DNA from 2 places in the Pantoea sp. PvP021 genome. Region 2 is predicted to be linked to the other one. Evidence: predicted binding sites of a transcription regulator. Region 2 holds the regulator's gene; the other holds the start of a gene.
What was found. Region 2 encodes sigma-54, which starts transcription at its own class of promoters, with help from an activator protein. Its sites were predicted from a motif close to GTTGGCACANNTTTCGCTNT; they were not measured.

Region 1: the regulator sigma-54 is predicted to act here: its motif matches at 13,425-13,444, upstream of ACVKSX_RS09010 (gamma-glutamyltransferase family protein).

Annotation. Positions count from the first base shown of each region.
Region 1 covers NZ_JBSRXX010000001.1:1,915,932-1,931,782, reverse strand. The annotation lists gene yafC (DNA-binding transcriptional regulator YafC) at 1-54, opposite strand, end outside; gene ACVKSX_RS09080 (endonuclease/exonuclease/phosphatase family protein) at 317-1,108, shown strand; gene mltD (murein transglycosylase D) at 1,218-2,594, opposite strand; gene gloB (hydroxyacylglutathione hydrolase) at 2,666-3,421, opposite strand; gene ACVKSX_RS09065 (class I SAM-dependent methyltransferase) at 3,464-4,201, shown strand; gene rnhA (ribonuclease HI) at 4,183-4,650, opposite strand; gene dnaQ (DNA polymerase III subunit epsilon) at 4,702-5,433, shown strand; tRNA gene ACVKSX_RS09050 (tRNA-Asp) at 5,568-5,644, shown strand; gene ACVKSX_RS09045 (NCS1 family nucleobase:cation symporter-1) at 5,694-7,202, opposite strand; gene ACVKSX_RS09040 (GntR family transcriptional regulator) at 7,347-8,069, shown strand; gene hpxA (allantoin racemase) at 8,066-8,797, shown strand; gene puuE (allantoinase PuuE) at 8,830-9,783, shown strand; gene hpxZ (oxalurate catabolism protein HpxZ) at 9,834-10,214, opposite strand; gene ACVKSX_RS09020 (AtzE family amidohydrolase) at 10,214-11,611, opposite strand; gene hpxX (oxalurate catabolism protein HpxX) at 11,608-11,790, opposite strand; gene ACVKSX_RS09010 (gamma-glutamyltransferase family protein) at 11,803-13,389, opposite strand; gene hpxU (MurR/RpiR family transcriptional regulator HpxU) at 13,528-14,367, shown strand; gene ACVKSX_RS09000 (transporter substrate-binding domain-containing protein) at 14,559-15,344, shown strand; gene ACVKSX_RS08995 (amino acid ABC transporter permease) at 15,355-15,851, shown strand, end outside.
Region 2 covers NZ_JBSRXX010000007.1:49,139-64,989, reverse strand. The annotation lists gene ACVKSX_RS17410 (glutamate synthase-related protein) at 1-4,218, opposite strand, end outside; gene arcB (aerobic respiration two-component sensor histidine kinase ArcB) at 5,108-7,441, shown strand; gene mtgA (monofunctional biosynthetic peptidoglycan transglycosylase) at 8,330-9,049, shown strand; gene npr (PTS phosphocarrier protein NPr) at 9,053-9,325, opposite strand; gene rapZ (RNase adapter RapZ) at 9,322-10,176, opposite strand; gene ptsN (PTS IIA-like nitrogen regulatory protein PtsN) at 10,224-10,703, opposite strand; gene hpf (ribosome hibernation promoting factor) at 10,856-11,143, opposite strand; gene rpoN (RNA polymerase factor sigma-54) at 11,165-12,598, opposite strand; gene lptB (LPS export ABC transporter ATP-binding protein) at 12,647-13,372, opposite strand; gene lptA (lipopolysaccharide ABC transporter substrate-binding protein LptA) at 13,378-13,929, opposite strand; gene lptC (LPS export ABC transporter periplasmic protein LptC) at 13,904-14,476, opposite strand; gene kdsC (3-deoxy-manno-octulosonate-8-phosphatase KdsC) at 14,473-15,039, opposite strand; gene kdsD (arabinose-5-phosphate isomerase KdsD) at 15,053-15,851, opposite strand, start outside.

The sequences.
Region 1 (15,851 bases), on a different contig from region 2:
TCCACTTTCTACAACGCTGACAAACACTTTTAGTTCATCAGAAGATGCCTTCATTCTTCCTCCCTGCAGTCACATGGCCATTAAGCCAGTTTATGACTGATAATGCTGTTATAACCAGTACAGGAGCCGTTAACGATGACATCGGGGATGTCACCGCCTGATCTGCCTCGTTTTGCTTAGCGAACTTAAAAGGGCTGCTTTATTCTGGAAAAGGTGATGAATTCTGACATTCACCTGCATCCATTGAAACCCCGGTCTAAAATCCCTATAACAGACAGGTGTTAACTGTATTTTGAATCATCAGCCAGGCGGGAAAGTGCGCAAAAAAACTTATGCAATGCGATATGTAGCAGGACAACCAGTGGAACAGATCTTTCCACCTGGCGCGATGCTCCATCTCGGTCAGGCACTGCCACCCGGCGCCCCCTTGCCCGCGCACCCAAACCTCAAAGTTCTGGTGTGGAACATCTTTAAGCAGCAACGCGCAGACTGGATGTCGGTACTGGAAGGATTTGGTAAAGATGCGCACCTGGTATTACTGCAGGAAGCGCAGACCACACCAGAACTGGTGGAGTTTGCCACCAGTAATTATCTTGCTGCCGATCAGGTACCTGCCTTTGTGCTGCCTCAGCATCCCTCTGGGGTGATGACGCTCGCCTCTGCGCACCCGGTCTATTGCTGCCCGTTACGTGAGCGTGAGCCTCTGCTGAGGCTGTCAAAATCGGCACTGGTCACGGCGTATCCGCTGCCCACGGGTGAAATGCTGATGGTCGTGAACATCCATGCGGTAAATTTCAGCCTGGGCGTCGACGTCTACAGTAAACAGCTGGGGCCAATCGGGGAGCAGATCATGCATCACCAGGGGCCGGTGATTATGGCCGGGGATTTCAATGCCTGGAGCCGTCAGCGTATCAATGCCCTCTACCGTTTTGCACAGCGAATGAAGCTGGAAGAGGTGATGTTCACTGCCGATCACCGCCGTAAAGCCTTTGGTCGCCCGCTGGATTTCGTCTTCTATCGCGATCTCAGGGTGAGTGAGGCATCCGTACTGGTGACGCGCGCGTCCGACCATAACCCCTTACTGGTGGAGTTCAGTTCAGGAAGCTAGTCCGGTGCATTAAGCGAGCCTGCAGAAGGGGAGGGAAGTCCGGCAGATGAGTAAACGATGGCGGATGAATAAAAGAAAAAGGCTGACAAATGTCAGCCTTTTCAACGTATCAGGTATCAGGTGTTGCGTTATTATTCACAAACAGCGTTAAGTTATCGCCGGGTTGAATATCTTTCGCACTGTCCAGCACACTGTTCCAGCGCATCACGTCTTTGATATTAACGCCGTGATGACGGGCAATACTGTCAAGAGAATCACCCTTACGAACACGATAGGTGATGCTGTTGCCGTTATCAGCCAGTCGGGTGCCATTCGAACCAATGGTCAGAGTCTGACCCGGTCGGATATCAGCACCGCGCAGGTTGTTATCCTGCTTCAGTGTCGAGACGCTAACGCCAAGTTTTGAGGCGATACCAGAGAGCGTATCACCCCGTCGCACTTTGTACCCGCCACTCGCACTGGCTTTCGCAAGCTGAGTAGGTTGTACCGCTGCGATGTCACCGGAAGCCAGTGAGTTACGCAGTTTCGCGACGTTCGACTTCGGCACCATAATATAGTGTGGGCCGTTTGGCGCTGTTGCACCGCCTTTGTAACCGGTATTGAAGCTCTTCAGTTTCGTGAGCGACATACCCGCCATTTCGGCAGCCTGCGTCAGCTGTATCTGCTGACCCACTTCCACTCGCGCCAGAGCACGACTTTCATTAGGTGTCGGCAGTTTGATACCGTAACGCTTGTTATTTTTGAGCAGTTCACTCAGAGCTAACATTTTAGGCACATACACGGTCGTTTCGCGTGGCAGCGATAAATGCCAGAAGTCAGTCGGCTTACCGCGCGCCTTGTTCTGCTTTATCGCTTTGAGTACACGTCCTTCACCACTGTTGTACGCTGCGATGGTTAATAACCAGTCGCCGTCAAACATGGTGTTAAGACGCTGCATCATATCCAGCGCAACTTTCGTGGATGCGACCACATCACGTCGCCCATCGTAATACTGGTTCTGTTTCAAACCATAGTTTCGACCTGTTGCAGCAACAATCTGCCAGATACCAGCGGCATTGGCGGATGAAGTTGCCCGGGGGTCAAAAGCGCTCTCCACTATGGGTAGCAGTACCAGTTCCATCGGCATTTTACGTTTCTGTATCTGCTCGACTATCCAGTACATGTACGGCTCTGCCCGTAATGTTACATCGTGGAGATAGCTCTTATTTTTTAAAAATTTACTTTTTTGTTCGCGGATTGCCGGGTTTTCCGGAATCCCCATCTTCAACTCGTCACTAATGAAACTCCAGAGATCTGCGTCTGCTGCGAGGCCAGTTCCATCTTCCTGCCATCGCGGCGACAAAAACTCGTCTCCGTACTTTCCATTTTCACCTTGACCAGCTGAAGACAGACTCTGTGCATGCTGTACCGGGATATTGGCATCGTTCCTGGACGCCTGACATCCTACCAGCAAGACTGAGGCGAGTAAGATCGCTTTAGCCTTCATGTGTGTGTCAATAGTTCGCTTAAAAGACGAGCAACTATACGTGACGACTTTTCACAACACAACCCGAAAAATCAAAAAGCGTCTTTCTTCTCGCGTAGAACGGCAAATGAACGCCATACGGGTTCATCAGTAACGTTAACGTTTAATGCCCTTTGTAAATCAACATCTTGCGTGCGAAGAAATAAATTTATTGTCCGTTCGTGCGCCAGTTTTGTGGGCAAACTAATGCCATTTTCAGCGCGTAAGTCCTTAATTTTCTGATATTCGGCCGTTATTTGTGGGTCATGGGGCAGAATAGCCGCAGCAAACTTCAGATTGGATAAAGTATATTCATGTGCGCAGCAGACTAATGTTTCACCTGGAAGCTGGTTAAGCTTTTGAAAGGAATCATACATCTGCTCTGCCGTGCCCTCAAAAAGGCGTCCGCAGCCGCCCGAAAAGAGTGTGTCACCGCAGAAAAGATAAGGTGAGCTGTAATATGAGATATGTCCTAAAGTGTGACCAGGGGTATGGATCACCTCAAACGTCAGGCCCAGTACCGTGACCTTATCGCCTTCGCTGACGATGGTTCTGGCCCCTTTAGCCGCAGTTTCCTGGGGACCATAGACCTCAAGCTGAGGGAAATGCTCGCACAGTGTTTTCACTCCGCCTGTGTGGTCGTTATGGTGGTGAGTCAGCAGAATAGCGACCGGCTGCCAGCCGTTGGAGGCCATTTTTTCTAACACCGGTTGGGCTTCGCCGGGATCGACAATCAGGCATTTACCGTCATCATCAGTCAGCGTCCAGATGTAGTTGTCCTGCAACGCAGGAATACTGGTAAGATTCATCATCACCTCTCGCAGGTCGTAGGAAAAGGAAGAGCGTAAAGCATGAAGCCCGCTAAATCACGCCAGATTCTGAACGCACCGCTGTCATGGCGCGATATGCCGTGGGGAGATTATTTCCGCGACGCGCTAACGCAGCAGCTTCAGCCTTACCTTGGAAAGCTTTATGGCTTTCATATGCTTAAGCTTGGCAACCTCAGCGCAGAAATCAACACCGAAAACTGTGCTATTTCACATCAGGTCAATGTTGGCAGGGAAGGTGATCTGTTACAGGTGCTGGCTGACCCGATGCAACTGCCGTTTGAGTCGAAGTCGATCGATGCCTGTTTGCTGGCCCATACGCTCGCCTGGAGCCAGGATCCTCACCGGGTGTTACGTGAAGTAGATAGGGTGTTAATTGATGATGGCTGGATGATTATCAGCGGCTTCAATCCATTCAGCCTGCTCGGCGTGAGTAAGATGGTGCCGGGCCTGAACCGCAAAGCCCCCTGGAGCGGACGGATGTTCAGCCAGGTGCGGTTAGTCGACTGGCTGGGACTGTTGAATTATGAGGTAGTCTATCGCACCCGCTTTCAGGTGCTGCCGTGGCATCGGCAGGGCGGAAAACTGATAAGCGCCCACTTACCGGCGCTGGGCTGTCTGAATATTGTGGTGGCACGTAAACGCACCTTCCCGCTGCTGCCGACCCGGGCTAAGAAGAGTATGAGCACCAGCAAGATCCGCCAGACGGTCAATGCCACACGCCAGTTCCGGCAGGCAGAGGATCAGGATTCGGTTTTATAACCGATATCCTCAAAAGCGGGATTTTCAGCTGCGCTGCGGGCCAGCACGTCGCAGCGCTCATTTTCCGGATGTCCGGCATGGCCTTTAACCCACTCCCACTGAATCTTATGGGTGCTGAGTGCTAAGTCGAGACGCTGCCAGAGATCGACATTCTTCACCGGCTTTTTGTCGGCGGTTTTCCAGCCACGCTTTTTCCAGTTATGGATCCAGCTGGTAATTCCCTGACGCACATACTGACTGTCGGTACTGAGCACCACATCGCACGGCTGAGTCAGCGCTTCCAGTGAGACAATCGCCGCCATCAGCTCCATCCGGTTATTGGTGGTAAGGTGATAGCCCGCGCTGAAGGTTTTCTCATGCTGACCGTAGCGTAAAATCGCCCCATAACCGCCGGGACCGGGATTTCCAAGACAGGATCCATCGGTGAATATTTCTACCTGTTTGCGCATCTCTGGTAGACTTCCTCTCAAAAACGCTAAGTCTGACATAAAACGGGTCTTATGAGCACTGCAAATAACCGCCAGATCGTTCTCGATACTGAAACCACCGGCATGAACATGATCGGGGTACATTATGAGGGGCACCGCATCATTGAGATTGGTGCGGTAGAGGTGATCAACCGTCGCCTGACCGGTAACAATTTCCATATGTATCTCAAGCCCGATCGGCTGGTCGATCCCGAAGCCTTTGGCGTACACGGCATTGCCGATGAGTTCCTGGCCGACAAGCCTGCCTTCAGCGAGATTGCCGATGAGTTTCTCGACTACATTCGCGGTGCTGAATTAGTGATCCATAACGCCCCGTTTGATATCGGCTTTATGGACTACGAGTTTGCAAAGCTGAACCGCGGCATTGAGAAAACCGAAACCTTCTGCAAAATCACCGACAGTCTGGCGCTGGCGCGCCGTATGTTTCCCGGCAAGCGCAACAGCCTTGATGCGCTTTGCTCGCGTTACGAAATAGACAACAGCAAACGAACCCTGCACGGCGCACTGCTCGATGCCGAGATTCTGGCTGAAGTCTTCCTGACGATGACCGGCGGACAGACTTCACTCTCCTTTTTATCGGAAAGTGAAAGCGCCCGACAGGCGCAGGGAGAGAGCATCCAGCGCATCGTGCGTCCCACCTCTGCACTGCGCGTGGTCACGGCCAGCGATGAAGAAGTGGTTGCCCATGAGTCACGTCTGGATCTGGTGATGAAAAAGGGTGGCAGCTGCCTGTGGCGCGGCTGAATTACGCATTTTTGTGGATAAAATCAACGGCAAGCTGAAAAAAACAGCAAACGATTTGTTCGCCTGGAAAAAGCGTTGACGTCGCAACAGGCTGCCATTACTATGCGCCTCGTTCCCGACGGGGAACAAAGCGCGGGGCGGTAGTTCAGTTGGTTAGAATACCTGCCTGTCACGCAGGGGGTCGCGGGTTCGAGCCCCGTCCGTTCCGCCAATCTCTTTAAAAAAGCCGATTCAGAAATGAATCGGCTTTTTGCTGTCTGCTATTCAGCGGTGGCCTGGTTCTTCTGCGGCATCACCTCGCCTTGCCAGCGGGCACCATCCTCCGCCTCACGATCTTCACGGGCGATAAAGCGATAGCAACCTGCCGCCAGACCGGCGCCAATAAACCAGCTGAAATTCGCCACCTGATGCAGGGAAGGGATAAAGCTAATCACCAGGCAAATCGCCACCGATGGCAGCAGCGCGCCAATCGCTTTAGGGTTAAAGCCACCGCGATACCAGTAACGGCCTGCTGGCGTATCGTTAAACAGATCGTCGACCGAGATACGTCCACGTTTAATCAGATAGAAATCGGTCAGCAGAATCCCGAACAGCGGCCCGATAAACGATCCCAGCACATCCAGCGTATAGTGAATCAGCTCAGGAGACTGGAACAGATTCCACGGCGTTAACAGCACCGACCCCACCGCGGCGATCATCCCGCCGGTACGGAAACTGATTTTCTGCGGTGAACAGTTGGAGAAGTCAAAAGCGGGCGAGACGAAGTTCGCCACGATATTGATGCCGATGGTAGCGGTAATCATGGTCAGCAATCCAATCGCGACCGCCAGATCGTTGCCGACCATGCTTACGGTTTCGATGGGATCGGTAATCATTTTGCCAAACAGCGACTGGGTGCCCGACACAATCACTACCGTCACCACCGAGAACAGCAGAAAGTTAAACGGCAGTCCCCAGCGGTTGCCGCGACGGATCTCTGACATGCTTTTGCCGTAGCGTGAAAAGTCACCGAAGTTCAGCAGCGGTCCGGAGAAGTAAGAGACCACCAGCGCCGTCGCTGTAATCATCTGCCACGTCTGCTCGCCTGCGGTCAGCGATTTGCTGGCGAGAGTAAACGAGATCCCATCGAAGCCGGTCTTGTATACAATCCAGCCCGCCAGCGCCACCATCACCACATAGACCGCCGGTCCGGCGACATCAATAAACCGTTTGATGGCGTTCATGCCATGCCAGAACACCATCGCCTGCAGTAACCACATAATGCCGAAGCAGCACCAGCCCAGCAGCGACAGACCAAGCCAGTGCGGCACGGTCATCGACGTCAGTGACGGCGCGAACTTCAGCAGCACTAGCATCAGCGCATTCGCCGCGAGATAGGTCTGGATGCCATACCAGGCGAACGCGATCAGGCCGCGTATCACCGCCGGGATATTGGCACCAAACACCCCAAACGCCTGACGGCAGATCACCGCATAGGGGACGCCCGCCATCTGGCTCGGTTTCGCCACCAGATTCGCACAGATTTGCACGATGCAGATCCCCGCCAGCAGGCAGAGCAGCACCTGCCAGCTGGCTAATCCCAGCGTGAAGAAGCTGGCGGCCACCACATAGCCGCCCATGCTGTGCACATCCGACATCCAGAAAGAAAAAATATTGTACCACGACCAGTTCTGATCGCGAGTCGGTGCCAGGTCGTCGTTACAGAGTCGTGGGCTGTAACGGGCGTTGGCTTCAGAGGCCGTACTGGCCACCGTTGATTGATTTGGCATGAAACCTGCTCCTCTACCCGAGAGTGGAATGAATAATCTGGTAAGGCGGTATTGCAGGATCCAGGCCAGATCTCTTTTCTTGTATACAATATTTATTTTTCACGTATACGATATGTGGCGTACAGCAAGCGACCGGAGCGGGTAATGACGAGTAAAACAGGACAGCGAGACGCCACCAGGCTGCAGGATAAAGATGAAGGGATTTACCAGGCATTGATGAACGCCATTGTTGAGCATCAGCTGCCGCCGGGCAGTAAATTGCCGGAAGAGGCGCTTTCCGGGGTCTTTGGCGTGAGCCGCACCGGCATCCGCAAAGTGCTGCAACGCCTCGCGGCGGTGCAAATGGTCACTCTGACGCCCAAACGTGGTGCGCAGGTCTCCACACCCGGCGTTGAAGAGGCGCGGGATATCTTCTCAACCCGCAGTTTAATGGAGTGCGCTAATCTGCCAGTGGTCCTGGCCCATTTGCAGCCCCCGCATCTGGTGGCGCTGGAGCAGCTCATCGCGCAGGAGAATCAGGCGCACGCCGATCATGATGGCCCGGCAGCCATCCGGCTGTCAGCGGCCTTTCATATTCAGTTGCAGGCGATCTCCGGGAATCAGGTGCTCACCGGCATGGTGACCAGCCTGACGCAGCGCTCATCACTGGTGATTGCCGCCTATGGCGCACCCTGGCAGCGTGGCTGCCGCTGTGACGATCATGCGAATCTGCTTCAGTTACTGCGTGCACGTGCGCTGCAGCCGCTGACGCAGGCGCTACAGCATCACTTTGAGCACATCGTCTCCAGCCTGCACTTTGAGCGCAGCGGGGAAACGCTGCCCGACTTTTCCCGACTGTTTGCCGCAGGCTCTGGAGCTGCCTCATGAGCCTGATTCAGGTTATTAACCCTAATACCAGCCCGGCGATGACCGAAACTATCGGTCAGGCCGCGCGTGCGGTCGCCGCACCGGGCACCGAAATTCTGGCTGTTTCACCGTCGCAGGGCGTGCCTTCCATTGAAGGGCACTTCGATGAGGCGATCGCCGCCATCGGCGTACTGGAGCAGATTAAACTGGGCAGAGCGCAGGGCGTCAGCGGCCACGTCATTGCCTGCTTTGGCGATCCGGGTTTGCTGGCGGCACGCGAGCTGGCCAGCGGACCGGTGATCGGCATCGCGGAAGCGGCGATGCATACGGCCACGCTGCTGGCGACGCGTTTCTCCATTGTCACCACGCTGCCGCGCACCCTGGTGATTGCGCGTCATCTGCTGCAGCAGTATGGCTTTACCCATCACTGTGCCGCACTGCATGCCATCGATCTGCCGGTACTGGCGCTGGAAGATGGCAGCGGCCTGGCGCAGGAAAAAGTGCGGCAGCGCTGCATTCAGGCGAAGCGGGAAGATGGCAGCGGGGCGATTGTGCTGGGCTGTGGCGGAATGGCGACGCTGGCCGGGGAGCTGACCCGGGAGCTCGGCCTGCCGGTGATCGATGGCGTCAGCGCGGCGGTGAAGATGGTGGAGTCGCTGGTGGCGCTTGGTTTTGGCACCAGCAAACATGGAGATCTGGCCTGGCCTTTGCAGAAACCTCTCTCAGGTGCGTTTCAGCATCTAAACTAACGGAACTTTCCCGAATCAAAACAGGTGGAGTGATGACTGACGCTGCAGAGAAGAAAGAGTACAGCTTTAACAAAAACTATCCGCGCGATTTAATCGGTTATGGCGCTCATCCGCCGCACGCCGCCTGGCCCAACAACGCCCGTGTGGCGGTGCAGTTTGTTCTGAACTACGAAGAGGGCGCAGAAAACAGCGTGCTGCACGGCGATACCGGCTCAGAGCAGTTCCTCTCCGACATCATCGGGGCAGCCAGCTATCCCGATCGCCACATGTCGATGGAGTCGCTGTATGAGTACGGCTCACGCGCCGGTTTCTGGCGTATCCACAACGAATTCCAGAAACGCGGTCTGCCGTTAACGGTTTTCGGCGTGGCGATGGCGCTGGCGCGTCATCCGGAAGTCGTCGAAGCGATTAAACAGGCTGACTACGATGTGGTCAGTCACGGCTGGCGCTGGATCCACTATCAGGGCATGGATGCAAAAACCGAACGCCAGCATATGCAGCAGGCGGTCGATGTGCTGGTTGATCTGTTTGGTAAAGCGCCGACCGGCTGGTACACCGGCCGCGACAGCCCGAATACCCGTCGGCTGGTGGTGGAGCAGGGCGGTTTTAGCTATGACAGTGACTACTACGGCGACGATCTGCCTTTCTGGACCCAGGTCACCTGTCAGGATGGAACGGTTAAACCGCACCTGATTATCCCCTATACCCTGGAGTGCAATGACATGCGCTTTGCCTCGCCGCAGGGATTTAATACCGCGGAACAGTTCTTTACCTATCTGCGCGACAGCTTCGATGTGCTGTATGAAGAGGGCGAAACCGCACCGAAGATGATGTCGATCGGTATGCATTGCCGCCTGCTGGGTCGTCCTGGCAAATTCCGCGCGCTGCAGAATTTTCTCGATCACATCCAGCAGCATGAGGATGTCTGGATCTGCACCCGTCAGCAGATCGCTGACCACTGGATCAACACGCACCCGGCACCTTAAGCCGGTTCCGGCGCTCGCCCCGCGTTGATCGGGCGAAGCGCCGGACGATGTCAGCTCATCAGGCTGACCTGCGCCGCCACGATGCACCAGCCGTGGGGCATACGTACCCAGGTCTGCTGCTGACGGCCAATTTTATCGCTGCCGGTGCGGGTAAATTCGGTGCTGCAGACCGCATAATCCTCGCCAAAGGTGGTGATCACGGTGTTTCGCAGCGTCCGGTTCAGCCCGGCTGAAGGACGCGCGGCGCGGAAGGCACGAATCTCATCAATGCCATACAGATTCTCACCCGCGCCGAGGCGCACGGTTCGCGGGTCGTGCCAGAACAACGCATCCAGTTCGGCCACGTCATTGCTGACCAGCGCCTGCTCGTAGCGGTAAAACTGCGCCGTCACCTCGGTGACTACCTGCGGTAAATTAATCTCTCTGTTCATCAGGCTCCAGCCATATTGATTTGCGGTATCGTAATGCCGCGTTGTTCCAGTGCCCAGGCGGCACGTAACACCGCCTCTTCATTAAATGGACGGGCGATAAGCTGTAATCCAATCGGCAGACCGCTTCGGGTCGCCAGCGGCACGGTACAGACCGGCAATCCCAGGAAGGAGATCGGCTGCGTCAGCATACCCATGCTCGCCTTAGCGGGCAGCGATTCCCCCTGAATCGACAGGGTCTGCTGACCGATGGTGATCGCGCTGCAGGGTGTCGCCGGCGCTATCAGCACATCAAACCGATCAAAAAGCGGCAACACCTGCTGCTGGAAATGGCGGCGGAAACGCTGCGCCTGCACGTACCAGGCACCTGGCATCATGGCACCGGCCAGCAGACGCTCGCGTGAATTAGGTTCAAACTGCTCAGGCGTCTGGCGCAGGGCGGGCAGATAGTGATTGCCGCCTTCTGCCGCGGTCATGATAAACGCCGCCGAGCGTGCCAGCTCAGCGTCCGGCATCAGCACCTCTTCCTGTGCATCAAGTGCTGCCGCGACCACCGCGACGGCAGCGCGGGCATCCTCATCGCACCAGCGGGCAAAAAAGCCACCCAGTACGCCGCAGCGCAAGGCTTCGCTGCCCTGTGACAGCCCCGGTAGCGTCGCGGCCAGCGGGCGATCGGCCTGAAACGCATCGGTGTGGTCTGCGCCCTGCAACAGATCATATACCAGCGCCAGGTCTTCAACCCGCCGCGCCAGAGGACCGATGTGATCGAGGCTGGCGACAAACGGATGGCTGCCGCTGCGTGACAACCGGCCAAAGGTCGGCTTAAGACCAAAAATACCGCACAGCGACGCGGGCACCCGAATCGAGCCGTTGGTGTCGGTGCCCAGTGAAAAGTGGACCAGACCGGCGGCCACGGCAGCCGCCGAACCGCCTGACGAGCCGCCAGCCACGCGGCTGAGATCGCGCGGATTGTGCGTCGCGCCGTAGTGGCTGTTTTCGGTGGTAAAACCATACGCGTAGGCATCCATGTTCAGCATGCCAGACAGCAGCGCACCAGAGCGACGCAGTTTATCGACAGCAAACGCATCTGCACGTGCCGCCGGCCGGTCGCTGAACAGGCTGGCACCGGCCAGGGTAGTGTGACCCGCCACATCAAACAGGTTTTTTACCGCATACGGGATGCCCGTCAGCGGTGGCAGGGTTTCGCCGCGCTGCCGCTGCGCATCAACATCCGCCGCTTCTTTTAACATGCGCGGCCCGGTCACTTCCGTCCAGGCATTCAGCGCCGGATTATGCTGCTCAACCGCCTGCAGCGTGCGCTTTGCCACTTCCAGCGCACTGATTTCACCCTGCTGAATCGCCCGCTGCAGGGTCTGAATCGAAACGTCACCTAATCTCATGCCTGGTATACTCCTGCCACTTCAAGCCGGTCATCCAGCGGAAACGCCATCAGCGGCGCGGCCATCTCCGCGATACGCGACAGCTGGATCAGCAGTTCAGCGCGGCGGGCGTCATCCAGTTCCAGTTGCAGTATCTGCTCCATATGGCCGATGTAGCTGGCCCAGTCGTGTTGATTCATGATTCGCTCCTGTTAAAAACCGGCGGCGCTGCCGTTACTGCGTGGATCGCTTGCGCCCTCAAACATGCCGTTGCTGTGGCGCACAATGGCGCCCGCATGGCCCACGGATTCGCTGAAGTCCGGCAGCAGCTCCACCTCATGTCCCCACAGACGCAGCATCAATACCGTTTCGTCGTCAAAACGGCCTTCCAGTTTCAGCGAGTCTGATGATTGCCCCCAGGTCCGGCCCAGCAGCCAGCGCGGCGCACTGACTGCCTGTTGTAACGGCAAGCCCTGAATCACATGGCGGGTAAAAATCGCCGCCTGAGTCTGCGGCTGTCCATCCCCACCCATCGCGCCATACACCAGCGTCCGGCCATCTTTCAGCCGTGCGGCGGCGGGATTCAGGGTATGAAACGGTTGCTTACCGGGTGCCAGGGCCAGCAGATGGTCAGGATCGAGGCTGAAAGCGGCGCCGCGGTTCTGCCAGGTGATACCCGTGCCGGGCAGCACCACACCACTGCCAAATTCGTGATAAATGCTCTGAATAAAGGAGACGGCCAGGCCGCTGCTGTCCATCACGCCCATCCAGACCGTATCGCCCGGCCCGCGTCCGTTTCCCCATGCCGCCGCCTCTCCATCGGTGATCTGGCTGGCGAGTGTGGCAAGGTGATCGCTGTCCAGCAGCGCCTGCAAATCTTCCGTGACGTGACGCGGATCGGTGATGTGTTTGTCGCGCAGTGCAAACGCTTTTTTGGTGGCTTCCACGATACGGTGCACCGTCTGCGCATCGTCAGCCTCCGCCATCTCCAGCCGATCGGTGATGCCCAGGATCGCCAGCGACACCATGCCCTGCGTTGGCGGGGTGATATTCCAGATGTCACCTTCGCTGTGGGAGAGATGCAGCGGCGTCGTGCGGCGGGCGCGATGCTGCTGCAGATCGGCCAGCGTCACCGGCATGCCCAGCGTGGCCATCTCATCGGCCATATGGTGAGCCAGCGTGCCGCGATAAAAGCTGTCGAGCCCCTCTTCAGTAAGCTGGCTGAGGGTGTTTGCCAGGGCGGGCTGGGTAAAACGGCTGCCTGGCTGCGGCACGTTGCCGTCAGGCATAAAGGTGGCGCTGAAGCCGGGCTGATGCTGCAATTCACTGCGGAACGTCGCGGTGGCGGCGCTCTGTGAGGCAGTCACCGGAATACCGTCGGCGGCGTAGCGAATCGCATCGCGCAGCAGACGTGCCAGCGGCAGCGGTGGGGTGCCCATCTCAGCCGAGAGATTCAGTGCCTCCTGCCAGCCGCTGACCGTACCGGCCACGGTCAGCGCCGCTTTCGGCCCGCGATGCGGAATCTTAGGGTGATCGGCGTAGAAATCGTGATGAGCCAGCGAACCGGCTGCGCCGCTGGCGTCGATAGCGACAGGATCGCCGCCGGGCGGCAGAATCAGCCAGAAACCATCACCGCCCAGTCCATTCATATGCGGGTAGACCACGGCGATGGTCGCGGCAGCGGCCACCATCGCTTCAATGGCATTACCGCCATCACGCAGTACCGCGAGCGCGCTTTCACTCGCCAGATGGTGTGGCGTCACCGCCATCCCCTGCGGGGCCATATTGCTTTGAATCATCTTTTTCTCGTTATCCGGGTGACAGAACCGATAACAAAGCAAGAGCTGTTCCAGTTTTCACCCTGAGCTGACAATGCGCCGGTTAACCTGGCGCAAATTGTGCTAGCTTCTGCTGAAACAAAAGTTACAGGACGGGTTATGAAACAGCTTGATGAACGACTCAGGAGTCACTATCCCCAGCTCTCCCCGCAGGAGCAGCGTATTGCCGACTTCGTGTTTGACCACTTCGATGACCTGATCAGCTACAACAGTGCCGAGCTGGCGCGGCTCAGTGGCGTGTCGAAAGCCACGGTCAGCCGGCTGTTTAAGCGTCTGGGCTATGAAAAATACAAGGATATGCGTGATGAGTTACGCATCCTGCGCCAGAGCGGCATGCCGCTGACCGATAATCGTGATGCGGTGCAGGGCAATACGCTGCTGGCGCGACACTACAAGCAGGAGATGGCTAACCTGACGCAGTGGGTGAACAGTCTGGATGCCCGGCACTTTAATGAGGTTATCCAGCAGCTGGCGCAGGCAAAACGCGTCTTTATCATCGGCATGCGCAACGCCTATCCGGTGGCACTGCATCTGCGACAGCAGCTGGTGCAGGCGCGTTCGCAGGTACATATCCTGCCTCAGCCGGGCCAGACGCTGGCTGAGGAGCTGGTGGATATTACGCCGGAGGATATGGTGGTCGTGATGGCCTTCCGTCGTCGTCCCCGCATCATTCGCCCGCTGATGCAGCAGTTGCAGGATGCCGGTATCCCGCTGCTGGCGCTGTGTGAGCCGCAGGCGCAGACGGTGATTGCGCTGGCGCGCTGGCAGCTCTGTACGCCGCTGGACAGCGTTTCCGCCTTCGACAGTTATGGCTCCGCCATGAGTCTGGTTAACCTGATTGCCAATGCACTGCTGCATGAAATGCTGGCACAGGGACGCCAGCGCATTCATCAGATCGCCGACCTTTACCAGCAGTTTGATGAGCTGGAGCACCGCTAAAAGGCACCGTTTTGGTGCTTTGCCCCATTTCAGAACAGACCTTCCCCCGGCGTAGTCGTCCCGATTACGCCAGATTTCAGCTGAAGCTTTGCCGCTTAACCCTTTTTCTGTGGCCGTCAGGATTGGCACATTAGTTGCAGATTGCATCTCAAAGAATCTTTTGTTTCACGTTAATCTCACCGGGGTGCATAATGAAAAAAGTTTTGATGGCGGTTGCGACAGCGGCATTACTGATGGCACAAGCGGGAAGCGCGCTGGCCGATCAACTGCAGGACATCCAGAAACGCGGCGTCATTCGCATCGCCGTGCCGCAGGATTTCCCGCCGTTTGGCTCGGTTGGCACCGATCTGCAGCCGCAGGGGTATGACATCGACACGGCCAGATACCTGGCAAAACAGATGAAACTTAAGTTGCAGCTGGTGCCGGTCAGCAGTGCCAACCGCGTGCCTTATCTGCAAACCGACAAGGTCGACCTGGTGATCTCCAGCATGGGTAAAAATGCCGAGCGGGAAAAAGTGATCGACTTCACCCGCGCCTATGCGCCGTTCTTCCTGGGCGTATTCGGGCCGAAAGGCGATGAAATCAAAGCGGCGTCTGCCCTGAGCGGCAAATCGATTGGCGTAACACGCGGTGCGGTAGAGGACATGGTGCTCAGTGACGTTGCGCCGAAAGATGCACAGGTGAAACGCTACGAAGATAACAACACTACCTTGTCTGCGTATCTCTCCGGTCAGGTGCAGTATGTGGCGACCGGCAACCTGGTGGTCGCCGCCATTGCCCGCCAGAATCCGGCCAAAGCGCCGGTGGCGCAGTTTATGCTGAAAGATTCTCCCTGCTATATCGGCCTGAAGAAAGATCAGCCGGCACTGAAAGCGAAAGTGAATGCGCTGATTGAGCAGGGCATCAAAGATGGCACCCTGAATAAACTGTCAGAAGAGTGGCTGAAAGCGCCGCTGCCCGCCAACCTCGGCACCTGAGGAAAGATTCATGACCGGGCAACTTAACTTTCCCGCCCTGTGGCCCTACTGGCCGGAGCTGCTCTCCGGTCTTTGGGTCACCGTTCAGCTGACGGTGCTGGCGACCACCGGTGGTGTGGCGCTGGGCATTGCGGGCGCCGCGCTGCGCAGTGGCAGACCCAGCTGGATGAGCCGCCTGTGGGGCATCTATGTCGAGCTGATCCGCAACACGCCGTTTGTGGTGCAACTGTTCTTTATCGTTTTCGGTCTGCCTGCGCTGGGGCTGAAACTCACTGCTGGCGAGGCGGCGCTGCTGGCGATGCTGATCAACCTCGGGGCGTATAGCACCGAGATTATTCGTGCCGGAATACAGGTGACACCCAAAGGGCAGTGGGAAGCGGGACGAGTGCTGGGATTAACCCGCAGCCAGACGTTTCTGCGGGTGGTCTTGCCGCCCGCGCTGCAGCGCATTTATCCGGCACTGGTAAGCCAGTGCATCATCGTGATGCTGGGTTCGTCGGTGGTGTC
Region 2 (15,851 bases):
GGCCAGCTGGCCGCCGACACTTTTATTTCGGTTATTCAGCACGATGTTGTTGCCCAGAGTGACGTCAGGATTTCCCTGATCCACCAGCGACAGCTTCAGTTGCTCAATCCAGACATCATCCAGCTCAAAATCTTTTTCCAGATAAACCGGCTTGTCGATTTTCAGCTCAGGCACCACGGTAAGCATGGCGCGTAAGTCGAGCTTGCCCACTTCCAGCGGGTGATCCATCAGGTGCAACAGGTCAGAGCGACCGCGTGCCTCACGCAGGGAACGCAGGCCCATACGCGCCAGGATTTCACGCACTTCATGCGCCACGTTGAGGAAATACTGCGCCAGCTGACGCGGATCGCCATCAAACGCTTCGGCATTCGTGGTTAAGCCAGCCGGGCACTTAACGTTACAGTTCTTCGCCATCACGCATTTCAGCATCATCAGCGCCGTCGTACCGAACTCAAAGCTGTCGCCGCCAAGCAGTGCAGATTTCACCACGTCGCTGCCGGTCTGCTGTGCGCCAGAGCAGCGCAGCAGCACTTTCTCACGCAGGCCGTTGGCGCACAGCGCCTGGTGGACTTCAGCGATGCCGATTTCGGCCACGCGTCCGGTATATTTCAGGCTGGTCACCGACGCAGCGCCGGTACCACCGGTGTTACCCGCAACGTTAATCACGTCTGCACCCGCTTTGGCCACGCCGACCGCGATGGTGCCGATCCCTTCAGACGAGACCAGCTTGACGATAACCCGCACCCGCGCGGCTTTGCAGTCGTGGATCAGCTGCGCCAGATCTTCGATGGAATAGGTGTCGTGATGCGGCGGCGGTGAGACCAGCTCGACGCCAGGCGTACCGCCACGCGCGGCAGCAATCTCGACGGTAACTTTGGCCGCCGGTAGCTGGCCGCCTTCACCAGGTTTCGCACCCTGACCAATTTTGATCTCCAGCTCTTCCAGCATCGGATCCGCCAGATAGGCAGCCCAGACGCCAAAACGGCCCGAAGCCAGCTGTTTGATGCGTGAGGCACGAATGGTGCCGTGACGGGAGTAATGCTCGCCGCCTTCACCGCAGTTACTCATGCCGCCGACCATATTGGTACCGTGCGCGACCGCTTCATGAGCGGGAGCCACCAGCGCACCGTGGCTCATCGCCCCGGAGGCAAAGGTACGGGTAATTTCACAGGCTGGCTGCACTTCGCTCAGCGGCAGTGAGGGCAGGGTGGTGAAGATACGTGACAGATAATCGGCCGCTTTACCGTAAGCGGTCACTTTCAGACCGCCAGTCACCACTTCGCTGCTTTCAATATCGTCGCCGAAGCGGGATTTCAGGGCGCGTGACAGGTTCTGCAGGCGTTCGTTCTCAGGCTTCAGTCCTTCAATCGCATCGGTCAGACGCAGCATAAAGTGATTCAGGCTGCCATCTACCGCTTCACACTCCATGCCACGAATGGCAAAGCCGTTGTTGGTCAGCGAGTAGCGTCCCAGCTTGCGGCGGAACTCCGCTTCGCTGTCGATGTGGGTCAGGTCAGCCGGGAATGTCAGGATGTCGCGCAGGGCCGCCGGGCGACGTTTACGCTCTTCATACATCAGGCTTGAGAACTGACGGTAATCAGCAGTAATCGCGAAATTATTGATCACCTCATCCGGGATGCGCTCAAAGCTGCTGTCTTTAAAGGTCTCAGGCTTGATGCCAAACGCATTATCCAGTTTAGCCAGCGTCATCAGGCGGATGAAGTTGTCCTCTTCGCGCGCTTTGTCGGCAAAGCGAATCGGTTCTTCGGTCATATCGATAAAGGTCCGCACGGCGATGGTGCCGTAGGAGTGACCTGCGCCTTCTGCACGCTCTTTGAACAGGCCCAGCAACGGAACTTCAGATTCGCCCTGAATCTTCAGTGCGCTCTGGTGCCAGTCAACGGCCATCTGCGCGATCGTCGCGAAGCCTGCGCCGCCCACCGGCGTTTTGATATTCGGGAAATACTTTTTCAGCACCGGATCATCGGTGTTGAGGAAGTTAGGCTCAAAGAACTCACCGCTGCTGTAGCTCTCAACGGTACAGAGGCCCACTTTGCCCATGGTTTTCATCAGTGCTTTTTCAGCCGCTTTGGCATAGCGCTTAAAGGCTTTGTTACCTTCTTCACCTTCACCAAATTTCTCCTCTGCGCGCATCTGTACGCCCAGCGGATAGATAGCTGACGCCCCAAAGCCAAGTGTGGCGGCAATGTGGTGCGACGAGATGCTCTGGCCGCTTTCAACCACCAGAGAAACATCCAGACGCAACCCTTCCTTTATCAGGCGCTGGTTGATGGCGGAAACCACCAGCAGCATCGGGATCGCGGCATGCTTTGAAGAGATATGGCGATCGGTAAGTACGGCGATGCCACCCTGGGTACGGGCAAAATCAACCACCTGTTGCGCCAGGTCATCAATCGCTTTTTCCAGGGCATTCGCGTTCGCGGTGGTGCTCAGCAGATCTTTGCCGATCACCGGCTCATAGAGCATCTCAAAGCGGGCATAAGGTGCGATGGTCTGCTCGCGTAAACGCAGCATATCGAGATGGCTGAGAATCGGGGTCGGCACCACAATCTGACGGCCTTTGCTGCGGCCCAGATGGGGTTTTGCCCCCAGCGCGACACGCAACGTCATGCCATCCACTTCACGGATAGAATCCAGCGGCGGGTTGGTGACCTGCGCAAAGCGCTGAGAGAAGTAGTGCGCCATGCCGCCTTCATGATCGGATAAGCCGTTGATGGCGTTGCCGTAACCCATCGCGGAGATCTTCTCTGCGCCGGTATTCAGCATCGGGTCCATCATAAACTTGAAGCTTTCCTGGTTGTAGTAGTAGGCAACAAAGCGCTGATACGTTTTCAGATCGCCACGATAACGCAGCGGTGAACCCTGTTGTTCTGCCGGGATCTCGGGCAGATCGTCAAGACCGACGCGCGCTTCACGCAGCAACGCCGAATAATCTTTCTCTGCGGCCAGTTTTTCCAGCGCCTGCAGCGTGGTATAGCTGCGTTTTTCACGGTGATCGAAATAGAGCATACCGCCCGCTTCGATACGCCCACGACGCAACACGCTTTCAGGTGGGAAGGCGATCTGGCCGGCTTCCGACATCGCACCGATATAGTCAGCGGTTTCCACTGAACGCAGGGGACGCAGACCCAGACGATCAAGACGCGCGCCAATTACTTCGCCATTACCAAAGATTAAGGCAGCAGGGCCGTCGTTCTTCTCTTCATACAGCGAGAAGTACTCCAGCATGTCACGCACTTCTGGCGACAGCGCGCTGTCGTTTTCCCAGGCGGGCGGCATCATCGACACCACGGCGGTGATCAGATCGAGGTCATCTTCCATCAGACGGCTGTGGATGCTCTGATCCAGGCGCGAACTGTCGGACTGGCCTTTAGGCCGCACGATGGTCTTGCCACGGGCCAGTGCCAGCGCGGACTCAGCGATGCGGTTTTTACGGTCAGTGTTCAGCTCGCCGTTGTGCGCCATCAGGCGGAACGGCTGCGCCATCGTGGTATGGGGATCGGTGTTAGTGGAGAAGCGGGTGTGGAAAAACAGCCCGCGCACCTGATGATCGGGATCGGTCAGATCTTTGAAGTAAGGGATCACTTCATTGGAATTCAGACGGGCTTTGAACACCTGCGTGCGTGACGACAGCGACAGCGGATAGAGGCCGCCAAATTCGCTTTCGGTAAAGGCACGGGCTTCAATGGTTAACAGGGCGCGGTAGATGCGTTTTTCGAAGTCGTTCTGATCAACTACATCCTGTGGCGCAGTGAAAATCCACTGCAGAATCGGTAACTGGAACTGCGCGGCTGCCGGGCGCGTCACGCTGCTGTCGAGCGGCATGTCACGCTTCATAAGTACCGGCAGACCAAAGCTGCTGAGGGTTTCATCCACCAGACGTTCGGCATTCGCGCGCAGCTCAGCATCTTTCGGCACAAAGAAGTTACCGACACCAAAGCGTCCCGCTTCCAGCGGCTGGCCGGTAATCTTGCGGAAGAACTGCAGCGAAAGATCAACGTTGACCCCCGCGCCGTCGCCAACGCCTTCCGCTGACATGCCGCCGCGGTGAGGCACCGTACACAGGGCGCTGTGCGCCATCTGCAGAATCTCGTGGGTCTGCTCGCCGTCCTTACGCGTAATGAAACCTACACCACAGCTGTCACTGCCTGCTGTCGGATCATACAAGCCATAGGATTGAGGTTTTTTAGTGGACATTGAGGGTCTCCTTAAACTGCTTTGACATTACCTGCACTGTTTCAGGGTCTGAGCGCAACGGGGGCGCTATCATTTTCATCGCCATGCTCTGTCGAGCGCGCGTCATAGCCCTGAGCATTTCTCTCCAGACATCGGTAAAACGTCCTTAATTGAGCTGCTCTCTGATTTCCGGTCTCTTAAAGGAGATGACTTAAACCACGCGGGAGTCTTCTTGTTGCATAGATATGCCGAGACAATGGCCCGTCTGGAAAGCTTTCAGCGGATTTCCAACTTATCGGGAAAGCGTAATCAGGTCAAATAGGGCGGTCAGACGGGATTATCATGCGTTTTATCTGCTTAAGTCTATGAATTAAATGCTTTTTAAGGTTTAAAATGTATCACTCTGGTGCCTGGCGACAGGCCGATAAATGTGAACTGACTCACTGTAGTGCAGGCGTCAGATCTCTGCACCATGCTGGTGACAGGGTGTTAAGCAGCATTAAATGCTGTTCAGCACCCATGATGCATAGCATGTATCTGTTTTTCTTATGTCCGGTTATTTGAATGAAACCGCGGTTGGTTATAAGAAAAATTAATCAGCATGGGCATGCTTAAAACAGCATTAAAGATGAATGGCTATGCATATAAAAGGGTGTGCCTGTGCAACAGGACGCTGCCAGGATATTGAAAAAAGGCCGTACAGAGAAATCGGTGATTCGCTGGCGGCCTTACAGATTATTCATTTGGCACAGTCAGTCAAGGGTTTTAACCGCTTTGTCCTTAACGTCGCCGATCGGCGAGGCTGCTGCACCATAAAAGCGCATTTGATCCCTTATCTCCACGCGACGTGCTGCGACGGCAGCGGGTTAACTGCGCTATTATGAGGCTGTTTCTCTTCCAGGGAGTTGTTATGAAACAAATTCGTCTGTTGGCGCAGTACTACGTTGATTTAATGGTGAAGCTTGGACTGGTGAGGTTCTCGCTGCTGCTGGCGTCTGCGCTGGTGGTGCTGGCGATGATTGTCCAGATGGCGGTCACGATGGTACTGCGGGGCCATGTCGAGAGTATTGACGTGGTGCGTTCGGTCTTCTTCGGGCTGCTGATCACGCCCTGGGCAGTCTATTTCCTCTCGGTGGTGGTCGATCAGCTGGAGGAGTCACGGCAACGCCTGGCACGGCTGGTGGATAAGCTGGAAGAGATGCGTACCCGCGATCTGGAACTCAATCAGCAGATGAAAGAGACCATTACGCAGCTGAATCAGGAGATCAGCGATCGTAAAAAGGCGGAGCTGGCACGCGAACAGGTGATGGATAAGCTGCGTGAAGAGGTAACGCGTCGTGAGCAGGCACAGATTGAGCTGGAACAGCAATCCTCCTTCCTGCGCTCCTTCCTGGATGCCTCGCCTGACCTGGTGTTCTATCGCAACATCGATAAACAGTTCTCCGGCTGCAACCGTGCAATGGAGCTGCTGACCGGCAAAAGCGAAAAGCAGCTGATTGGCCTGACGCCGCGCGATATCTATGATGATGAAGCGGCCACTAAGGTGCTGGAAACGGACGAAAAGGTGTTCCGCCACAACGTCTCGCTGACCTATGAACAGTGGCTGCAATATCCCGACGGACGCAAAGCCTGCTTCGAGATCCGTAAAGTGCCTTACTACGACCGCGTGGGTAAGCGCAGCGGATTGATGGGCTTTGGTCGCGATATAACCGAACGTAAGCGCTATCAGGACGCGTTAGAGAACGCCAGCCGGGAGAAGACCACCTTTATCTCTACGATCAGCCACGAGCTTCGTACGCCGCTTAATGGCATTGTCGGCCTGAGCCGCATCCTGCTGGACACCGACCTCAATCAGGAACAGCTGAAATATCTCAAAACCATCCACGTCTCCGCCATCACGCTGGGCAACATCTTTAATGATGTGATTGAGGTGGACAAAATCGAGCGCCGTAAAGTACAGCTGGATAATCAGCCGCTCGACTTCACCGGTTTCCTGGCCGATTTAGAAAACCTCTCTGGCCTGCTGGCACAGCCGAAAGGGCTGAAGTTTGTGCTCGCGCCGCAACTGCCGCTGCCGCATATGATCTCGACCGATGGAACGCGTCTGCGCCAGATTCTGTGGAACCTGATTGGTAACGCCGTGAAGTTCACCCAGCAGGGCGAGATCGTGGTGCGGGTAACCTATGAGCAGGACGAGACGCTGCGCTTTGAGGTGCAGGACTCCGGCATGGGTATCCGTCAGGAGGAGCAGGACAAGATCTTCGCTATGTATTATCAGGTCAAAGATCAGCATGGCGGTAAACCGGCTACCGGTACCGGCATCGGACTGGCAGTATCACGCCGCCTGGCGCAGGCGATGGGCGGTGATATCCGGGTGCACAGTGCGCCGGGACAGGGTTCCTGCTTCACTGTAGAGATTAAAGCGCCACGCATTGCTGAAGAGGTGGAGGATGAAGGCGTGGACGACAGCCTGCCACTGCCTGCGCTGCACGTGCTGCTGGTTGAAGATATTGAGCTCAATGTGATTGTCGCGCGCTCGGTACTGGAGAAGCTGGGCTGCAGTGTAGAGGTCGCCATGACCGGCAGCGAGGCGCTGGCGATGTTTGACCCGCTGGAGTTTGACCTGGTGCTGCTGGACATTCAGCTGCCCGATATGACCGGGCTGGATGTCTCACGTGCGATTCGCCAGCAGTACCAGGGAACGCATCTGCCCCCGCTGGTTGCTCTTACCGCCAATGTTCTCAAAGACAAAAAAGAGTACTTCGATGCGGGAATGGATGACGTGCTCAGCAAACCGCTGGCAGTGCCGGCACTCACTGCGATGATTAAAAAGTACTGGGATTATCAGGCAGAACCGGAAGAGGAGATCGCTGATGTCAGCGATGACAAAACCCGGATGCTGCTGGATGTCGCGATGCTCGAACAGTATATCGAGCTGGTTGGTCCCAGCCTGATTACCCAAAGCCTGACGATGTTTGAAAAGATGATGCCGGACTACCTTGCGGTGCTGGAATCGAATCTGATGGCGCGCGATCAGAAAGGCATTGCTGAAGAGGGGCACAAAATCAAAGGGGCGGCGGGTTCGGTCGGGCTGCAGCGTTTGCAGATGCTGGCGAAACAGATTCAGAGTCCGGAGTTACCGGCGTGGTGGGACAATGTGGGTGAATGGATTGATGAGCTGAAGCATGAATGGCGACACGATGTGCAGGTATTACGCGACTGGGTGGCAGAGCAGGATAAGTGATACCCCGGAAAAAAATGACCCCAGCCGAGGCCGGGGTGCGCGAAATACTGCGCCAACACCAGGGAAATCATTGCGGCCGCTATGATTTGAATAATTAATGCAGCCGCAGGGTATTGGTTAACACTGTCATCACCTTAGCAAATTCATCTTCTCATGCGACAAGATTCATTAAAATATGTGATATTGAGCAGCGTTTAAATACAGAAAACATTAATTTGGCAACACAGTCAAGTAAGGAATTAATTTCTGTGCTGTGTTGCTGCTATTTTAATCAGTTTTACGCTTTTTCGTGTAGTTTTAATGCTGCCGGGCAGGGAAACTGAGGCTGAGCAGCACCAAAGTGAGCCGCCGTTAACATGTGCCTTTTGAGTGAGGCTAACGCGCTGATATTGCAAGCGCGCTGCCTGAAATGACACGAATTATCCAAAACGATTTGGAATGATAAAAAAGAATCTAAAAGTTTGTCCTTCTGTCGTTCTGCTATCAGGGTTATTACTGGAAGGAAATAGTGCCATTCTGGCAACCCGTGACGCCATTAAGCGCTGCTTATTTATCCGTTATAACGATAATTCTGATTAACCTTTGGGCGCGGCAGGATTAAGAAAATAATAACAGTTAAGCATAGTAAATGATTCATGCGGGCGCTTATTACTCATTATTAAGTGTTTATCTGGAAAGATGCTAAGCAATGGCAATGAATGGAACCGATTCCTTTTTTGCGGAAGTACTTGAACTATTTCGAACTGTTGCAGCATGTTGATGCAAAATGATTGAATAAAGTCTGGAAACAGCCTGTCAGTTTTCAGCGATAATCGTAAAAAGGCTGCTTTTTTAGCAGTGATTACATGAGTGATTGATTAACGTCTGAAACAAGTGTGGGAAGATTGCATGAACAAGCATAAAGGAAGCGTCGGACAGCGTATCAGACGTATTGTTGGTCGTATCGTACTGGTGTGGCTGGGAATATGGCTGGCGGGCATTTTACTCTTTTCGTTCTTACCCGTGCCGTTCTCAGCGGTGATGGCTGAACGACAGATCGGAGCCTGGTTACGCGGTGATTTTAGTTATGTCGCCCATTCAGACTGGGTCGGCCATGACGAGATTTCGCCCTGGATGGGGCTGGCCGTTATCGCCTCAGAAGATCAAAAGTTTCCCACCCATTGGGGCTTTGATGTGGCGGCGATTGAGTCTGTACTGGATAACAGCGATAGCCGGATGCGTGGGGCGTCCACGCTGTCTCAACAGACGGCGAAGAATCTGTTCCTCTGGGATGGTCGCAGCTGGGTGCGTAAAGGTCTGGAAGCGGGTCTGACGGTAGGAATTGAAACGGTCTGGACGAAGCGGCGTATTTTAACCGTCTATCTCAATATTGCGGAGTTCGGGCCCGGCATCTTTGGCGTTGAGGCGGCTTCTCAGCGTTACTTCCATAAGCCTGCCAGCCGGCTGACCGCAGCAGATGCCGCCTTACTGGCAGCGGTGCTGCCTAATCCGATACGTTATCGTGCTGCTGCACCCTCAGGCTACGTCAGAGAGCGGCAGCAGTGGATACTGCGTCAGATGCGCCAGCTTGGCGGGGAAGGCTTCCTGCAGCGTAATCAGCTCGATTAAGCGTTAATCTTCATCGAAACCCGCTTCAAATAACTCAATGACCGCTGCCAGCGCCGGGATCTCCTCCGGGCCGCTGGCTTCAATCTCAATGTGGCCGCCTTTTGCCGAGTCGAGCATCAGCAGCGCAATCACGCTGCTGGCTTCGGCTTCAGTGCCCGCTTCATTGCGCAGTAATACTTCGGCATCAAAGCTCTGCACCAGCTCAAATAACTTCATCGCCGGACGTGCATGCATGCCCAGCTTATTTTTGATTTCTACAGTTTGTCTGACGGTCATGATTTGCGCTTTTCCAGCGTACGATGGCGTGACTGCACATTCTTACCCCGTGAACGGAAGTAATCTGCCAGCTGTTCTGCAATATAGACTGAGCGGTGTTTACCGCCGGTGCAGCCAATCGCCACGGTAAGATAGCTACGGTTATTGGTCTCCAGCATCGGCAGCCAGAGTTCAAGGTAGCTGCGCGTCTGGTAGATAAAATTATGCACTTCAGTGTGGCGATCAAGGAAGGCCGCCACAGGACGATCGAGGCCGGTCATCGGGCGCAGTTTGGGATCCCAGTGGGGGTTGGGCAGAAAGCGCACGTCAAATACATAGTCAGCGTCAATCGGAATGCCATGCTTGAAGCCAAACGACTCAAACACCATGGTCAGCTCACGTTCACGCTTGCCCAGCAGGCGGGTACGCAGCATCTCTGCCAGCTCGTGCACCGACATCTCTGAGGTGTCGATGATCAGATCGGCACGCGAACGAAGTGGCTCCAGCAGATCGCTCTCTTCATCAATCGCGCTCTCCAGCGAGAGGTTTTTGCTGGAGAGGGGATGCAGACGGCGCGTATCGCTGTAACGACGAATCAGGGTGTTGCGATCGGCGTCGAGAAACAGCAGCTGAGGGGAAAATGTATCAGGCAGATTATTCAGTGCGGTTTCAAAAATTTCCGGGGATTCGGGCATATTACGCACGTCGATGCTGACCGCCGCCGAAATATTGCGCTCAGCCAGCGAGTTAGCTAACTCAGGCAGCAGCACGACCGGCAGGTTATCAACGCAGTAGAACCCCATATCTTCCAGCGCACGGAGCGCCACTGACTTCCCCGAGCCTGAACGACCGCTAACGATCATCAGCACCATGACCTTCTCTCCCGTTTTAAAACCGGCACCGGGCCGGTAAAGACGCGTTACTGCTCCGACTGGACTTCCGTAATAATGGCATAGAGCTCTTCATCACTCTGCGCTGCGCGCAGACGACGGCAAACCGTTTTATCTGCCAGACGCTTTGCCACCAGTGACAGGGTGTGCAGATGTGTTTTGCACTGGTCAGCCGGGACCAGTAAGGCAAACAACAGATCGACCGGCTGGTTGTCGACGGCATCAAACGCAATCGGCTGTTCGAGGCTGATAAACACCCCAACCGCGCGCAGCGTATCCTCTTCCAGCTTGCCGTGCGGGATGGCTATCCCGTTACCAATACCGGTACTGCCCATGCGTTCGCGGGTCAGGATCGCTTCGAAAAGCGTCTGGTGCGGCAGGTTGAGCTGCTTAGCGGCCAGTTCGCTGATGATTTCCAGCGCACGTTTTTTGCTCTGGCAGTGGACGCCGCTGCGGGTGCAGTCTGGCGAAAGCACTGTGCTCAATTCCAGTGTGAGATCGTTGTTCATTATCGTTTCACTTGCGTGTTCACCAGGCCATTCACCGCCAGCGCGTATTGACGCGTGTGACAAACGGCGCCTGCTCAGATGACAAAACGGGGCGGATTATCCGCCCCATCCTGTCGGCTCTGCGCGCCAGGCGCGCGTCGCTAGCGTGAAGGTTAGTGTTTTTTCAGTTTATCTTTGTGTTTGGTCAGCTGACGGGTGAGCTTATCGATCAGTCCGTCAATGGCCGCATACATATCTTCCGCTTCGGATGTGGCGTGCAGCTCGCCACCATTCACGTGTAGTGTTGCGTCAGCCACCTGCGTGACTTTCTCAACCTTCAGGACAATATAGACCTGATTGATATGTTCAAAATAGTGTTCCAGTTTGGCAAATTTACCGTTGACGAATTCACGCAGAGGTGGAGTGATTTCAACGTGTTGCCCGGTCAGGTTCAGCTGCATAGGTCTTCCTTCTCATTTCTTTCAAACCAGTTGTTTACGCTGGTTCGATGGCGGGATGGATAAAGACTCACGATATTTGGCGACGGTACGCCGTGCCACCATGATCCCCTGATCAGATAACATGGAGGTCAGTTTACTGTCGCTCAAGGGTTTGGCTGGATTTTCCGCCGAAATTAATTTTTTCACCAGGGCACGAATCGCGGTAGAGGAGGCTTCACCGCCACCTTCGGTATTCACGTGACTGGAGAAAAAGTACTTCAGTTCAAAAATGCCACGCGGGCTGTGCAGATACTTCTGCGTGGTAACGCGGGAGATGGTCGATTCGTGCATCTCAACGGCCTGAGCGATATCCGCCAGCACCATCGGGCGCATAAATTCTTCACCCTGCTCGAAAAAGGCCTGCTGCTGCTCAACAATACAGCGCGTCACTTTCAGCAGGGTATCATTGCGGCTTTCCAGGCTCTTAATCAGCCAGCGGGCTTCCTGCAGATTACTGCGAATGAACTGGCTGTCGCTGTCGTTCCGCGTCGCGCCGCTCATTGCCGCATAGTGCTGATTGATCTTCAGGCGTGGCACGCTATCGGCATTGAGTTCAACCGTCCAGCGGCTGCCGATCTTACGCACCAGCACATCGGGAATGACATATTCTGGTTCGCCGGTGTTGATCGACTGACCCGGACGCGGGTCCAGCGACTGAATCAGCAGCATCGCCTCTTTCAGCACCTCTTCTTTGAGGCGTGTGACCCGCATCAGGCTGCGGAAATCGTGGTTTGCCAGCAGATCGAGATGTTCGCTGACGATCAGGCGCGCCTCTGCCAGCATCGGCGTTTCGGGCGCATATTGTGAAAGCTGCACCAGCAGGCAGTCACGCAGGTCGCGCGCGCCAACACCAATCGGGTCAAAGCGCTGGATGCGTTTCAGCACCGCTTCAACTTCATCCGCTTCGAGCTCATCATCGCCGATGCTGTCAAGGATCTCCTCAAGCGAAACGGTGAGATACCCGGTGTCATCAATAGCATCGACAATAGAGGTGGCAATGGCGCGATCGGTATCGCTGAACGGCGTCAGGCCGACCTGCCACATCAGATAATCCTGCAGCGACTGGGTTGTTTCGCCCTGATAAACCGGTAACTCATCATCCTGGTAATCGGTGCCGGTGCCGGAAGGCGTACCCGCGGTGTAGATCTCATCCCAGGTCGCATCCAGCGGCAGTTCATCAGGCATCTCTTTCTGCTCAAGCGCTTCGCGTGTATCCAGCGCCTCGGCCTCTGAAGACTCCCGTGAATCGATCTCTTCATGCAGGTCAGTCTGCTCAAGCAGCGGATTACTTTCCAGCGCAAGCTGAAGCTCCTGCTGGAGTTCAAGCGTAGAGAGTTGCAGCAGGCGAATCGCCTGTTGCAATTGCGGAGTCATTGCCAGCTGTTGGCTGAACCTGAGTTGTAAACCTTGCTTCATAGACAGGATGATCGTTCCCAGGTAAACATCGGTATTAACGACACCTTATCAGAGTCTGAACTCTTCACCCAAATAAACCCGCTTAACCTGCTCATCCGCAAGAATTTCATTCGGTGTGCCGTGTGCGATCAGGTGCCCCTGGCTGACGATATAAGCCCGCTCACAGACCGCTAACGTTTCGCGTACGTTATGGTCGGTAATCAGCACACCGAGGCCGCTGTCACGCAGATGCTCAATGATCTTCTTAATGTCGATAACGGAGATGGGGTCAACACCGGCAAAAGGTTCATCCAGCAGGATAAATTTAGGATTAGCCGCCAGCGCCCGCGCAATCTCAACACGACGTCGCTCACCACCCGAAAGTGCCTGGCCCATGCTGTCGCGCAGGTGCTCAATGTGAAACTCTTCCATCAGCTCACGGGCACGATCCTGGCGTTGCTCTTCGGTCAGATCGTCACGGATCTGCAAGACCGCCATCAGGTTATCGTAGACGCTGAGGCGACGGAAGATCGATGCCTCCTGCGGCAGATAGCCGATGCCACGACGCGCACGGGCATGCAGCGGCAGGATGCTGATATCTTCATCATCAATAATAATGCGGCCAGCGTCACGCGGCACAATGCCCACTACCATGTAAAAGGTGGTGGTTTTACCGGCACCGTTCGGGCCCAGCAGGCCGACAATCTCGCCGGATTTTACCTGCAGGCTGACATCTTCTACCACGCGACGGCCTTTATATGCCTTCGCCAGGTTTTCTGCGATTAATGTGGCCATAGCTATCAGTTACTCTTCTTTCCGCTGTTGGACGAACCTTTGTCCTGAAGTTGCGACGGCACCAGTACAGTCGTGACGCGCTTGTTCTGGCCCTGACTGAAAGCCTGCATTTTCTGCTCTTTCACCAGGTAGGTAATACGATCGCCTTTGATGTTGCTGTCCTGCTGCTCAATGAACGCATTGCCGGTCAGTTCAACGAAATCATTAGCCAGTTCATAGTGCAGTTTTGCGGCATGGCCCTGCACCGGCTTACCGCTGTCCTGCATCTGATAGAAGGTGGCGGGATTACCGTAGGCGTCAACGATGGTTTTCTTGCTGTCGCCGCCCGGACGGGTCACCACGACTTTATCTGCCGTGATTTTAATTGAGCCCTGCGTCACGATGACATTGCCGGTAAAGGTCGCGACATTGCCTTGCAAATCCAGCGCCTGATTCTGCGAGTCAATATTGACGGGCTTGTCCGAGTCACCGGTCAGAGCCAGCGCCGGAACGCTGGTTGCCAGCAGCATGCTGGCCAGTAAAAGCTTCAGGCTATTTTTGTTCATTTTGAATTTCATAAGAGGTTTTGACCTTCTCGATTAACTCGGCGTTTTTTGTCCGTAAATTGCCGCGCATTTTCATGCCGGTGGAGTTAAAACTGCGGCCATACAATGTCACCTGGTCATCAGAGGTAACGTCCTGAGTGACAAGATTAATCTGGGCGTTATCGGTTTTGATCCGCTCAAGCTGAGAATCCTGCGTCAGCGTATTCAGCTCAACATGGCCATACAGGTAAAGCATACGATCTTTGGTGAGCTTTGCTTTATCCGCGCGTAACGTCCAGGTAGGGATTTTGTTCTCATCAAAGGTGGTCATGACCGGATTGTCGAACCAGCTCAGTTCATCATCCGAGAAATAGGTCACTTTGTCAGAGACCAGTTTATATGACAGCGCGCCCTGCGGGTTATAAACCACAGTGTGTGAATCAGCACTGGTGTAGGTCGGTGACTGACTGTCCGTGCCGACTGGCGTGCCATCGTCATCCTGGTTAGTAAGATTCCAGCCGATCAAAACCAGTGCAATCAAGGTCAGAATCAGCGTTATCCAACGCCTGCTTTTACTCATACTGATTGCCCTTTGGCATCCTCAAATTTGTTCTGCGCCATTAAGATCAGGTCACATACTTCGCGAACTGCACCGCGTCCACCGGCAATCCGCGTGACATAATGCGCGCGCGGCAACAGGATCGGATGTGCATCCGCCACCGCCACGCTTAATCCCACTTTTGCCATAACCGGCCAGTCGATCAGATCGTCACCGATGTAGGCGACCTGGTCGTCGGAAAGAGACAGTTTATCCAGAAGTTCACGATAGGCCAAAAGCTTATCCGATTGTCCCTGATAAAGATGACGGATGCCGAGCGTTTTACAGCGATCTTCCATCAGACGGGCATTGCGGCCGGTAATAATAGCCACTTCCACATCGGAGGTCAGCAAACAGCGAACGCCGTAACCGTCCCGCACGTTGAATGCCTTCAGCTCTTCGCCATTATTCCCCATGTAGATCACCCCGTCGGACATCACGCCATCGACATCGCAGATCAGCAGACGAATCCTGCTGGCGCGCGCCATAACGTCAGCGCTGACCGGGCCGTAGCAGGTTTCAATCGGGTGGGTTGCCTGTTGCATTTTCTCTTCCTGTTCAGACTACGCCAGCGCGCAGCATGTCATGCATATGTACCACACCGAGCAGATGGTCGTCATCGGCCACCAGAATTGAGGTAATGTTTTTGGTCTGCATCAGGTTCAGGGCTTCCACCGCCAGCATATTAGGCCGGACGCGGATGCCACCTGGCGTCATCACTTCCCCGATGGTGGCGCGCTGGAAATCGATGCCCATATCAAAGATGCGGCGCAGGTCACCATCGGTAAAGATACCTTCAATTTTCATCAGATCGTCGACGATCACCGTCAGCCCCAGATTTTTGCGGGTAATCTCCAGCAGCGCATCGCGCAGCGAGGCGTCCCGTGTGACGTGCGGCAGTTCATCGCCACTGTGCATGATATCAGCCACATGCAGCAGCAGTTTACGACCCAGCGCACCGCCAGGATGGGACAAAGCAAAGTCTTCGGCGGTGAAGCCGCGCGCTTCCAGCAGCGAAACCGCCAGCGCGTCACCCATCACCAGCGTGGCCGTGGTGCTGGTGGTCGGTGCCAGACCCAGCGGGCAGGCTTCCTGCGGAACATGGACACACAGATGCACATCGGCAACCCGGCCCATCGCACTGTCAGGCCTTCCGGTCATGCAGATCAGCGTAATGTGCTGACGCTTTAAAACCGGAATCAGCGCGAGGATTTCGTTCGACTCACCGCTGTTGGAGATGGCGATGACCACATCATTTTTGCTCACCATGCCCAGATCGCCATGGCTGGCTTCGGCCGGATGAACAAAAAAAGCGGGCGTGCCGGTACTGGCAAAGGTCGCCGCCATTTTTTTGCCG